DNA from 4 places in the Viridibacillus sp. FSL E2-0187 genome. Region 1 is predicted to be linked to each of the others. Evidence: riboswitches for the same ligand, from Rfam matches in the RefSeq annotation. Region 1 holds a riboswitch; each other region holds the start of a gene.
The links. Region 1 has a riboswitch for cobalamin ahead of metE (5-methyltetrahydropteroyltriglutamate--homocysteine S-methyltransferase). Riboswitches for the same ligand answer to the same signal wherever they lie in the genome.

Region 1 (3,318 bases):
CAATTTAAAATCGTAATAGGCCCGGTCAACATACCTTTAACAGGTTTAGTTGTTAACGATTGTGCGTAGACTGTTTCGTCGAGCGTCATTGGTTTTTCCCACCTAACATCTCCATAAATAATTGGTGGTTTAACGCAACGTGATCCATATGAAACGACCCACGCTTTTTCTGTAAATGCAAATCCTACAAGCTTTTCTCCAAAGTATTCAACCATATCTGTTCTTTCAAATTCACCATGAACTAAAACATCAAGTTCTAGTTCTTCTTGGTACGCAATCCATTTTTTTATTTCATTTTTTATGAAATTATCATGTTGTTCCTTATCAATTAGTCCTTTTTTAAGCTGTGAACGATTGCGCTTCACTTCAGCTGTTTGTGGGAAGCTACCAATTGTTGTTGTAGGAAAGTCTGGTAGTTGTAAAAGCCTTTGTTGACGATCTTTTCGAATAGCATATGCTGATTGACGTGTTATTTGAATTTCACTCAACCTTTTAATATTCTTCAGTACTTCTTCTTGTTGACGTACTGAACTGCTATTTAGCAATTCTCTTGTCAATCGATTTTGTTCAAAAGCCACTTGATTTGCATCACGATTATTTGTTAAAGCGTTTTTCAAAATAGCTAACTCTTGTAACTTTTCGTTTGCAAATGCTAAGTTTTCATATAGCTCTTTTGGTAATTTCGTTTCTGCTGTTAGACTTACTGGCACATGCATTAGGCTACATGACGGCTGAATCCACAGATGATTGGGGGAAACTAAACTTTCTAATTCAATTAGCAATTTAAATGATTGTTGTAAAGGAGTAATCCAAATGTCACGACCATTAATAATACCCGCTGCTAGAACTTTATCATTTGGAAATCCAAATTTTTTGATATTAGAAATATTCTCTTCTAGACCATGTACAAAGTCTAGCCCGATGCCTGCTACAGGTAATTTAATCAATTCTTCATACCATTCTGCTGACTCAAAATATGTTTGTAATAGCAAATTGCTGGAGTAATTATCAGGGTTTAGTTGTTCATATATTTCTGAGATTATTTTCATATCTTCCTTAGATAAAGAAGTTGATAGAATTGGTTCTTCTATTTGAATCCATTTTGCACCGGCTGCAGAAAGATCACTCAACAGTTGACTATAGACATTGATTAACTGAAGTAAATATGACGGCTTATTCAGCGTAGCAACTTCTTTTGTTAAAAAATAAAATGTCCCTGGGCCTATGATGGTAGGCTTTAGCTCTGCATTAAAGTTTTCCTTCGCTTCTAAATAATAGCGCAATGGTTTATTGTCCAATAATTTTAAAGTTTGTCCTTCATACTCAGGTACAATATAGTGATAATTCGTATTAAACCACTTTGTCATTTCACTTGCAGGAGCAGATTGATTTCCACGTGCCATCGCGTAGTAAGTTTCTAGAGATACTAAATCTGAATTCCATTTATAACGTGCGGGAATAATTCCAAACATTGCTGCTAAATCTAACATGCGATCGTAGTATGTAAAATCACCTACGGTTACTATGTCAATCTTTGCATCTAGCTGAACTTGAATATTTGCTAATCTATACTCTTTCATCTGTACTTCGAATTGTTGTTCACTTATTTCTTTTGACCAAAAAGCTTCGATAGTTTTTTTCCATTCACGATTTGGCCCGATATATGGATATCCAATAACTGTACTTTTCATCTTTCCATCCCCCAATTCAATAAAAAACCACCATCTAATGAAAAACATTAAAAGGTGGTTGATGATTTTTAAAATAGTAAATACCGAAAAAAATCAGGAATAATAAAAGAAGACACACTATTCCCTTTCAAATTCGCTTATCGTACTAGGATATAATAATCCTTGAAAAAATCTCTCTAACACCCCCTATCCGCGTAGGTTTTTTGGTGTGTACTAAACTAAGGCAGGTCTCCTGGCTTGTCATCATCGCTTACTTTTCCTTCCCATTACAAATCTAACAGTGGATTTAAAAGTTTGCTCCTACATACAGTTGCGGGACAGCATCGGATTCTAACCGATTTCCCTTTTAAGCGACTATCAATTTAAAATAGCGCACCTTAGCCTACACGATATTTAATTGTTCACTTACTATAACACACAAACTTTAATTTGTTCAGTATATTCTAAATTTAACAATATTTATATTTTTATGATTACCAAACCGTTAAATTTGGTTATCAGTATAAATATCAGTTACACTTTCATCTCTTCTTCAATACTAACTTCAATCAAATCATTTGAGTAATATACCAGTTCGTTATACACACTTGAATATGCCTTTTCTAGTTTACCTAATTCTTCTTCAATATTTTCAATTCCACTATTTTCAATGGAGCTTTCAATCATGTTTTTCGCCTGCAATAAAGTACAAACTGTATCTGTAACTTGTGAAAGCATCACCATCGATTTTAACTGTAATTTAAACTCTTCAATATTCATTCATATTCCCCTTATCTCTTCATTAAAAAAACACCTTTTATCAATTAATAAAAGATGTTTTTATGATTAATTAATATGTTCCCTGTTGCGACAATACGTACTAGAATAAACGTTTCTATATTTAGAAACAGAAGTTTTTATCACTTCTAAATCCTCATTAGTCCAAACGCTTTCTCTAATACGCTGTCGTACAGTGATCATATAAATAGGGTTTCTATTCATTATCACATAACACCTCCTATCCACGTAGGGTTTTGGTGTGTACTAAACTAGGCAGGTCTCCTGGCTTGTCATCATCACTCACTTTTTCCTTCCCATTACAGTTCTAACAGTGGATTTAAAAGTTTGCTCCTACATACAGTTGCGGGACAGCATCGGATTCTAACCGATTTCCCTTTTAAGCAGCTATTTATTGTAAATAGTGCACCCAATTCTACACGTTATTCAGTTGTATCACCATCTTACCATAGTGTAATGCAAATATTCATAATATTATTTGCAAGTAATATAAAAAAGGATTTACATTGAATACAAATAAAAATTATTGAAGTAATTTTTCGATAGAATATTAGTATTTCTGTCTACTAATAGCAACGAGTAAGGTTCTTTTTATAGATATAAATGAATTATTCAATGGGGTGTATGAAAAGGAGGGACTTTATATTCAACTACTATTTCAAAAAAGTTGATATTATTTAGACAAACTATATTAATGTGCCAAATTATATTTTATTAAGAACTAGCAACTGTTCTAAAATTCAAACAGTTGCTGTTGTTTATACAATATTTTTCATTCATCTTACTAAAGCTTTGATACTGCGAAAAGTTGATATCCAACACCAAATATATTAAGCTTCTTCAGCCTCAT
Region 2 (3,318 bases), 3.1 Mb from region 1:
ATAGGGGTCGAAATGCCGAAAAAGAGCGTCACCACAGCACCTACTGAGGCACCGGATGACACTCCTAACGTATACGGATCGGCGAGAGGATTTTTAAGCAATCCTTGGAAAGCAGCGCCCGCAATGGCCAGTGAGGCTCCTACTAACCCTGCAAGCACAACACGCGGCATGCGTATTTTCCACAATATATTCGTCGCTGTTGGATCCGCTGCCGTATTCCATAACGTACTAATTGGTACTTTTACAGAACCAATTGATACACCTAGCCAAATGCTAACAATTAAAATCACAAAGGCTATGGTGTACCCTAAAATGGTTTTCCTCACTCAAAAGCCTCTGGATATACTGCTTTTGCAATGACCTCTAATCCTTCAGCAAGACGAGGACCTGTACGACTTGTTAAGTTCGCATCAACTTGAACAACTGCATCATTTTTAACAGCTGTAATACTATCGAACCCTTGGCGTTTTTTCACCTTTTCGACAATATTTTTTACATGGTTGTATTTCACAATAATTGTATCTGGATTACGTTTCACAATTTCTTCAGGATCAATTTGGAACCAACCAGTTTGATCTGCTGTGACGTTTTTTATATTTGCTAGATCAAACATTTCTTGCATAAATGTATCTTTACCTGCAGTGTAAATATTAGGTTCATCTGATGTTTCGACGAATGCTGATTTTTGTTTTACATCTTTCACTTTTGCTTGTACTTCTTTTACTTTTGCTTTCATATCATCAGTAATCTTCTTAGCCTCATCTGCTTTACCAGTAATGTGGCCTATTTGTTCAATTGTTTTATACGTTTCAGCAAAATTCCCAGCATTTTTTACAACGAAAACTTTCAATCCTGCGTCACGTAATTGTTGGAGACCTGCTTCTGAAGTACCTAGAAGTGTTTCGTGTGCGAAAACAACGTCTGGATTTAAACTAATAATTTTCTCGGCGTCAAATTTCATGCCACCGATTTTTTCTTTTTTCGTTGCCGCTTTAGGATAATCATCATTATCCGATACAGCAGTAATTTCTTTTTCTAAACCTAACGCGAAAAGAATTTCTGTGTTACTTGGTACCAAAGTAATAATGCTCTTTGGTGCTTCTGTAAATTTCACATCATTACCAAGTGCATCAGTCTCTGTTAATGGATAACCCGCTACCTGTTGCTCTGTCGCTGGCTCACTATTTTCCTTTTTCTTCGTATCTTCCGTTTGGCCACAGCCTACTAATACACCTAGTGCTAAAACAAACACTAAACAAAATTGCCATATTTTCTTCATTTACATTTCCTCCTTGTTCATAAAAAAATCTCTCGTTTTACGACGAGAGATACGATGACAGTGAATATATACATAGCTGTACTCAAAATGCACTTTTACTGACACCATTTCTATCCGCGTAGTTCTAATTGGTGGTCTCCATGTTGGTAGGTCTCCTGGCTCGTGATCACAGCTTGCCGTGCCTTCCCAAAGCGTTAGGCTTTAGTGACAAATTACGACTTACTCACACATACAGTGGCGGGACCGCGTCGGATTTTCACCGACTTCCCTTTTCTCTTTACCTAATGAAAGTAAAGAACCAACATGTCTCACAATATACAATTTTTTATTATATCCTGTACAATTATACAGAAATTTAAATACTTGTCCAAGTTGTTACTAGGCTTGGTGGAACTATTAGCAATAACAAATTGTGACATGAATGGATTAAGTGTAGCTATTTTAGCTTTAACTAGCGCAATTTTTTTTCTTTCGTTTGTTCTTTATAAAAACCAAAAGACCATTCCACACTTATTCAGTGCGAAATAGTCTTTTTATAAGTACCTCTTAGATTCACAAACTTATTCAATCTCAGTAGCTAAAAGGGTCTTTCTGTCATTACATTTTCTCAGGTGCTGATACACCAATAAGTTTTAGTGCGTTTGCGATTGTAGTACGAACTGCTGTAATTAGAGATAAGCGTGCTTCTGAACGATCTTTGTTGTCTGCATCTAATACTTTTTCAGCATTGTAGAAGCTGTGGAAAGTTGCTGCTAGTTCTTGAATGTAGTTAGTAATACGGTGTGGAGAGCGATTCTTCGCAGCATCCGCAACAACTTGTGGGAAGTCCCCTACTTTTTTCAAGACATCAATTTCTTTCTCTGCATTAAGAAGATCTAAATGTTCTTCAGATGCTGCAAAGCCTTGTTCTTTTGCTTGGCGCAAGATGGAAGAAATACGAGCATGTGCATACTGTGCATAGTAAACTGGGTTTTCATTTGATTGCTTAACAGCTAGGTCAAGGTCAAAGTCCATATGTGAATCACCTGCACGCATTGCAAAGTTGTAACGTACTGCGTCTAAGCCAACCTCTTCAACAAGTTCACGTAAAGTAACCGCGTTACCTGTACGTTTACTCATTTTCACTTTTTCGCCGTCTTTCATTAAATTCACCATTTGAATGATTTCAACTTCTAATGTGTCACGATCGTAACCAAGTGCTTCGATTGCTGCTTTCATACGTGGGATATAGCCATGATGGTCAGCTCCCCAAATGTTGATAAGTTTAGTGAAGCCACGTTGAATTTTATCTTCATGGTATGAAATATCTGGTGTTAAATATGTGTAAGAACCGTCATTTTTTATAAGTACGCGATCTTTGTCGTCGCCAAATGTTGTTGAACGGAACCAAGTAGCGCCTTCTTCTTCAAATACATGACCATTCGCACGAAGTTTTTCTAAAGCCGTTTCTACTTTACCTGATTTATAAAGTGATGTCTCAGAATACCAAACGTCGAAGTCAACACGGAAGTTTGCTAAGTCTTTTTGTAATTTACCAAGCTCTAATTTCAAGCCGTGTTCACGGAAAAATTCAAAGCGCTCTTCATCTGACTTACTTAGAATCGAATCACCAAACTCAGCAACTAGTTTACCTGCGATATCGATGATATCTTGACCATGATAACCGTCTTCAGGCATAGTAGCTTCTAAGCCTAACGCTTGTTTGTAGCGGGCTTCTAAAGATGCCGCTAAATTATTGATTTGATTACCTGCATCATTGATGTAGTATTCACGTGAGACATCATATCCTGCAAAGTCTAGAACGTTACATAATGAATCCCCTACAGATGCTCCTCGTGCATGTCCTAAATGAAGGTCACCAGTTGGGTTAGCTGACACAAATTCAACTTGTACTTTTTCATTAGCGCCAGCTTGTGAACGTCCGTATTCAGCGCCTTGCGCTAAAACAGTTGTGATTACTTCCGCTAAATAGTCTTTGCGTAGCACAATATTCATAAAACCAGGACCTGCGATGTCGATCTTCTCAATTGCAGTACCTG
Region 3 (3,318 bases), 2.1 Mb from region 1:
GATAATAAAATTCACCTTGTGCAAAACGTATATAAGATCCATCAGATATCTCATTTTTTTGTTCGTTTAAATAAACTTCTCCAAGTATTTGAAGAGGTGGATGTGTTTCATTCTCTATTAGGAATGTTTCATAATATATCTTTTTGATTAATTGTTTTTCTAATCTCATTTTTTCCTCCACTATATCTTGAAGAATACATTTTCCTCCAAGTGTAAATACTTTTTTGTATTTATGCTTTTTATATTAACAAAGAATGTGTCTTGAAAAATTTCATTTTCCTTTCATTTTTCAAGTAAGATTGTGTTTTAATGAGAAAAGTTTCAGTTTTTTTTCAATTTCACTTCCAAGTTGAGAAACAACATGATAACTTAATGCGAATATAATATTCTACATTAAGTTGTAACATTCCATGTAGAGTTCGGTTTAAAAACAATGTATAGTGAATAAGTATTAGGTATTGTGATAGGGTGATACGAAATTTAGTTAGTAAGTATATGGGAATCTGTCGATAATATCCTAAAATATTATTACATTTTTGAGAAGGAGAATTTTACAACATGATTATGCAATTCAAGAGAATGGGTGCGTTAGTGGCGGCTACTGTGTTGATGCTGAGTTTATGGATAGGGGTTACGCCTAATTCTGTAGAAGCTGCCTCAAAGAGCGTTTATACAATTTCACCAAAAACAGTACCGGTGGATAAAACGATGTTGAAATACACTACATATAACAGTAATACCAAGCATTATTATGTTCTACGTTCCTATCTAGAGAAATTGGAGAAAAAAGGTGGCGGAACGCTAGTATTAAAAAAAGGAACTTACACAATTAGTAATACGCTATATGTTCCATCAAATGTAACTATAAAAATGTATGATGGTGTAAGTATTGTCAAAGGTCAGAAAACTGGCACGAGTAAATTTAAAGCTTCAAAATCAATTTTTCAATTCATAAAACCATCAAAAGCCAATAAATCGGGTGTATATGGCAAGTATAATGGTGAAAAGAATATTTCCTTCATAGGAGAAGGTAAAGTAACGATTGATATGAAATACGAGAAAGATAGCATTGCCTTGATCATGGGGCATAACCAAAATATAAAAGTGGAAAACATCCAATTTAAGAATATGTATTCTGGACATTTTATTGAACTAGATGCTTCTAAGAATGTTGTGATACGAAAAAATACGTTTACAAATTCCAAAGCATCAGCAAACAAGAACAAAGAAGCGATTAATATTGATACACCGGATAAAACAACAGCAGGGTGGAGTCAAAAATGGAGCAAGTATGATAAAACGCCAAATCAAAATATAACAATTGAAAACAATAAATTTAAGAATCTTGATAGAGCTATTGGTACCCACAAATATTCAGGTAAAATGTATCATGATAAAGTGATCATTCGTAATAATCAAATTGACAAAACACGCTTGGATGCTATTCGTGTCATGAATTGGACGAATGCTGTTATTGAAAAAAATCTAATCCGGAATGTAGCAAATGGAAATGCTAGTACCCGTGGAATTTTAGCTAGTGGCGCAATCAACCCAACTATTAAAAACAATACTTTTGAGTCAGTAGGAAGAACGATTCAGTTTATGGCTTGGAAGAACAGTGGTCCAGGCTCACAATACGATATTACGTACAATAAGCTAAATGAAGCTAACAAAAAAGCACTTTTAACAAATAAAGCCGTTAATACTTCTGAAACAATTATTCGGATTAACAATACTTACAATGAATTCATAAAAAACACAGAAAAATTACAACTTGCATCAAAGTGATTTTCTGGATAGAAGAGACCTTCAACAATAAGAAGGTCTTTTTTATGCTGAAAGGTCTGGGACAGTAATTGATTCTTAGAAGTTAAAAAATAACAAGACTTAAAATTGATATGGCTTTAAGTTGTAATAACGAATATACTTTATATTAGGAAAACTTTTATTATTTTCATAAAAAATCACATATAGTATTGGAATAGGTGTATTTGTTTAATAGCGAATACTTAAAAGGGAAGTCGGTGAAAATCCGACATGGTCCCGCCGCTGTAAGGGTGAGCCTCATGCACATAAGTCACTGGATAATATCCGGGAAGACGCATGCAGGCGATGAACCTAAGTCAGAAGACCTGCCTGTTCTAAAAATGCTGTTAACCTACGGGAGATAGGGAGGTGTTAGAGTGCTAGGAGACAAATTTGTTCTGAAACTATAAGCATTTCTGACCTTTTTAATTGGGTTAGGAATGCTTTTTTGTATTTGAGTATATTTAATAGTGAAAATTCCGAAAATGAAGGTGAGTAAATATGTTTATAAAAAAATATAATAGACTAAGAAATTTCCCTATTCTACTAGTGATTCTCGTGATTTTTATTACTGGTTGTAGTAACAAAGCAAAAGAACAAGACAATACTGCTGATAAAGATCAATCAAAAGTTGTTACTTTTTCCATGACTGGAGATATAGGCGACTTAAACCCACATACATATTTTCCAAATGAGTTTTTTTCACAAGCTATGGTATACGAATCTCTTGTTTACTACGGGAAGGGTGGGGAAATTCAACCTTGGCTAGCGGAAAGCTGGGATATTTCGAATGATGGTAAAGAATATGTATTCCATCTAAGAAAGGATGTTGAGTTTTCTGATGGTTCGAAGTTTAATGCGGCAATTGTTAAGAAAAACTTCGATACAATTTTAGATAATCGGAAACAACATGAATGGGTAGAGTTAATCAACCAAATCAAAAATACAGAAGCAGTGGATGAATATACATTTAAACTTACTCTTCATAATTCTTATTATCCAACGCTTCAAGAATTAACATACATAAGACCTTTGAGGTTTGTTGGAGAAGCTGCTTTTCCTGACAGCCAAGACACATTTAAAGATGGACTTAAATCTCAAATTGGGACAGGTCCATGGGTACTTAGCGAATATAAAAAGAATGAGTTTGCAGTTTTCACAAGAAATGAAAGGTATTGGGGCACTAAACCGAAAGTAGATAAGGTAGTTGTTAAAGTTATTACAGACGGAGAATCTAGAGTATTAGCATTTGAGAAAAACGAACTCGATTTTATTTTTGGAAATGGCGTAATAAGTCAGGATTCCTTCCAGTTCTTAAAGGATTCGGGGAAATATGAAACTAAATTATCAGAACCTACGGCTACAAGAACATTATTATTTAACACAAACAAAGAAGCAACTAAAGACCATAAAGTGCGATTAGCACTCAATTATGCTTTCAATAAACAGGCTGTAATCGATAATATTTTTTATGGTATGGAAAAAAAGGCAGATACTTTGTTCCCACCTGTT
Region 4 (3,318 bases), 1.5 Mb from region 1:
GGCATGCATTTAATTGGTGTACTAGCACGTCCTGTACTACCAGGGGTAGAAATAGGTGATAAAGTGATGCCTTTACTGACTTTAAAAGTATTACCACCTTATTTAGCAGGAATTGTACTTGCTGCTCCTATGGCAGCAATCATGTCTACGGTCAATGCTTTACTTATTTTAGTAAGTTCAACTGTTGTAAAAGATATTTACTTAAACTATATAAAACCAACTGCTTCAGACGCACAGATTAAAAAGGCAAGTTTCTATGTGACTACAGTTATTGGAATAGCTGTGGTACTAGTAGCTCTACGACCACCAGATTTACTTATCTGGCTGAACTTATTTGCTTTTGGTGGATTGGAATCTGTATTCCTATGGCCGGTTATATTCGGTCTATATTGGAAAACAGGAAACAAATACGGTGCGATTGCTTCAATGATTATCGGGATTTCATCATATATCTACATCGATCAAATAATGCCAAGTGTATTAGGTATGCATACGGTTACGTTGCCTATTATCTTATCTTTAGTAGCATTTGTTGTAGTAAGTCTTGTTACGAAGGACAAAGTTAAGAATGAGACCTCAATTATTTAATAAAAAACACCAAACTTTCAATTACAAAGTTTGGTGTTTTTTATATGGAAAAATAGGATAAAAATTTTCGTTAGAATAATTGACAGATAACTCAAACTGTTATATATTAATAAAAAATAATAAATTTGTTATATAACAGGAGGTTTCACATGGAAATGTATAGAGAAGGTTATGAAACGTATTGTCTTGCTTGTGAAAATTATGGTATGGAGTCAATGAATTTTTATCTTTATGTGAAAAACTTAACAGTAGAACAGTTAAACGCATTCAATCAACATACGAAGGGAAGCGATGATTACGAAGTCTGATGCCATAGCAATTTTATAAAAACCCTACCCGTTGCTCAAAACAGGTAGGGTTTTGTCATGTTTCTGTTAAATTAAGAGAAAAAAGTCTGAATTTTATTACAATACAAAAATCTAATTTACAATCTAAAACTTTTATGAAATACTTTAGATTAATAGACAATTAAATATTTCTTATAAGAGTGCTTATGTTCATCATAAGCTAAAAGGGAAATCGGTGTAAATCCGATGCAGCCCCGCTACTGTAAGTGTGGATGAAATTGTTGCGAACCACTGGTGCATGTTTAATGCGCTGGGAAGGAACAAGAGTAAATAGATACACAAGCCAGGAGACCTGCTTTTATAATGTAGTTTCAATCTTCGAGGGGGAGATTTGGAGCATCGAAGGCCTTTTTGTATATAACTGTACATTTTTTTGGCATTTCGCCGTCCAAATTCTCTTTACATTGCGTAAAGGGATATTTTTTTGCCCTTATATATATGTTCATCCTTTTGAAGCAAAAACTACAAATAATTCACAAAAAGATATGGGGGATTTCAACATGTACACAAGTAAATGGGTAAGAAAATGGGTAGCACCAATCGGCATGGCAAGTTTATTAGCCTTTTCACAACTACCGGGACAATTGTCAACAGTAAACGCTGCAGAAAATACTTCAGCGACAGTTCAAGTACCAGCGAAAGATGTCAGTTATAAAAACGTTCTAAATTCAACAGCGGCATTTTTACTACAACAAGTGCCTAACCCGTCATTTGGTGATGAAGACTATGTAACAGATTTCGCTCGTGCTAGCGTACCAGTTCCATCTAAATACTATGAAACTTACTATAACAACCTTGTTAAAGAGGTTAAAAGTAAAGATGGTAAAATTTCTGAAGACGTTGGTAAATATTCAAAAGTCATTATTGCATTAACAGCAATCAACAAAGATCCACGTAATGTGGGAGGTTATGATTTAGTTAAATCTATGTATGATACATATTTGGCTACTGAAGAAGCGAAAAAATTAACTAATGGGAATAAATTTCATTTCTTAAACGCTATTGATACGAAAAATTATGATTTATCAAATGAAGCGAAATACGCTGAGATTACAAGAACGAAATTGGTAAATGATTTAGTAAAAGATCAATTTGAAGATGGATCATTTGCATGGTCTCTAGATTATGGGTCTGATAAAGATTCAACGTCAATGACGGCTACTGCTTTAGCACCTTATACAAAGGATGACAAAGTAAAAGCAGCAGTTGAAAAAGCAAATGATTATTTAGGTAAAGAACTAGGTGAACAAGGCGGCTTCTACTCAGAGTGGGCAAAAGGTGACAGTCCTGAAACGGTATCTCAATTCATCATCAATTTAACTTCTAATCAAACAAATCCAAAGACGGATCCACGTTTCATTAAAGGTGATGGTAACTGGGCTGTTTCTAACCTAGTAAATTTTGTAGATAGTGCTACGGGTGGGTTAAAGAGTGGTTTATCACTTAAAATTCCAAACTTAATGTCTTCAGATCAAGGATTACGTGCACTTGCTGCATATAATCGTCTAGAAAACGACAAAAACCGTATTTATGATATGTCAGATGCTGCAGAATCTATTAAATTCTACGCAGTAGATATTGCTGCACCGGTAGTGGAGTCTGTTGGTGATAGCGCAACTGTTGTTAAAGGAAAAGCTACTGCAAATGCTACAGTTTATATTTACAATAACAATAATTTATTAAATAAAGCTAAAGCTGATACTAAAGGGAATTTCTCAGTAACAATTAAAAAACAAGCGGCTGGAAGCAATATTATTGCAATCGCAGAAAATGCTGATGGTGTAAGAAGTAACAATGCCTCGATAGTTGTTAAAGACATTACAGCACCATTACTAGCAACAGCTAACATAGTTAGTGATCAAACAACTATTGTTAAAGGCAAAGCAGAATCTGGTGCGAAAGTTACAATTTATAACGGCTCTAAGTTACTAGCATCAACAACTGCTTCTGCGAAAGGCACATATTCTCTAACAATCAAAAAACAAAAAGCGAATTCAACATTGAAAATTTATGTTACAGATGCTGCTAAAAATAAGAGTAAAGCATACACATTAACTGTAGTAGATAAAACGGCTCCTAAAGCCCCTTCAGTTAAAAAAGTAACAAAATCAACTACTAAAGTGACTGGTACTGCTGAAAAAGGTGCAAAGGTATATGTATTAAAAGGCAAGACGTCTATCGGTAAAGGCACTGTAAATAGTAAAGGTCAATTCACTGTGAAAATTAAAAATCAAAAGGCTAATTCGAAATTAACAGTCTATGCCAAAGACAAAGCCGGCAACAAAAGTAATGCTACAAAAGTAACAGTTAAAACGAAATAATTTGAAAGAATTAGGAAGGGTGTTGGAGTTAATCTCCAGCACCCTATTCCCATCTATAAGAA

Region 2: it holds a riboswitch for cobalamin, as region 1 does, so the genes downstream of both, MHH85_RS17380 (ABC transporter substrate-binding protein) here and metE (5-methyltetrahydropteroyltriglutamate--homocysteine S-methyltransferase) in region 1, are expected to answer to the same signal.
Region 3: it holds a riboswitch for cobalamin, as region 1 does, so the genes downstream of both, nikA (nickel ABC transporter substrate-binding protein) here and metE (5-methyltetrahydropteroyltriglutamate--homocysteine S-methyltransferase) in region 1, are expected to answer to the same signal.
Region 4: it holds a riboswitch for cobalamin, as region 1 does, so the genes downstream of both, MHH85_RS09555 (Ig-like domain-containing protein) here and metE (5-methyltetrahydropteroyltriglutamate--homocysteine S-methyltransferase) in region 1, are expected to answer to the same signal.

Annotation. Positions count from the first base shown of each region.
Region 1 covers NZ_JBBOVG010000001.1:463,296-466,613, reverse strand. Annotated here, with positions in the region: gene metE (5-methyltetrahydropteroyltriglutamate--homocysteine S-methyltransferase) at 1-1,691, opposite strand, end outside; cobalamin riboswitch at 1,897-2,086, opposite strand; gene MHH85_RS02280 (hypothetical protein) at 2,205-2,450, opposite strand; gene MHH85_RS02275 (hypothetical protein) at 2,517-2,678, opposite strand; cobalamin riboswitch at 2,706-2,896, opposite strand; gene MHH85_RS02270 (VOC family protein) at 3,299-3,318, opposite strand, start outside.
Region 2 covers NZ_JBBOVG010000001.1:3,578,177-3,581,494, forward strand. Annotated here, with positions in the region: gene MHH85_RS17375 (FecCD family ABC transporter permease) at 1-314, opposite strand, end outside; gene MHH85_RS17380 (ABC transporter substrate-binding protein) at 323-1,279, opposite strand; cobalamin riboswitch at 1,408-1,597, opposite strand; gene argS (arginine--tRNA ligase) at 1,877-3,318, opposite strand, start outside.
Region 3 covers NZ_JBBOVG010000001.1:2,610,650-2,613,967, reverse strand. Annotated here, with positions in the region: gene MHH85_RS12815 (dynamin family protein) at 1-169, opposite strand, end outside; gene MHH85_RS12810 (right-handed parallel beta-helix repeat-containing protein) at 559-1,788, shown strand; cobalamin riboswitch at 1,967-2,154, shown strand; gene nikA (nickel ABC transporter substrate-binding protein) at 2,308-3,318, shown strand, end outside.
Region 4 covers NZ_JBBOVG010000001.1:1,974,764-1,978,081, reverse strand. Annotated here, with positions in the region: gene panF (sodium/pantothenate symporter) at 1-588, shown strand, start outside; gene MHH85_RS09560 (transcriptional regulator) at 738-896, shown strand; cobalamin riboswitch at 1,057-1,249, shown strand; gene MHH85_RS09555 (Ig-like domain-containing protein) at 1,436-3,256, shown strand.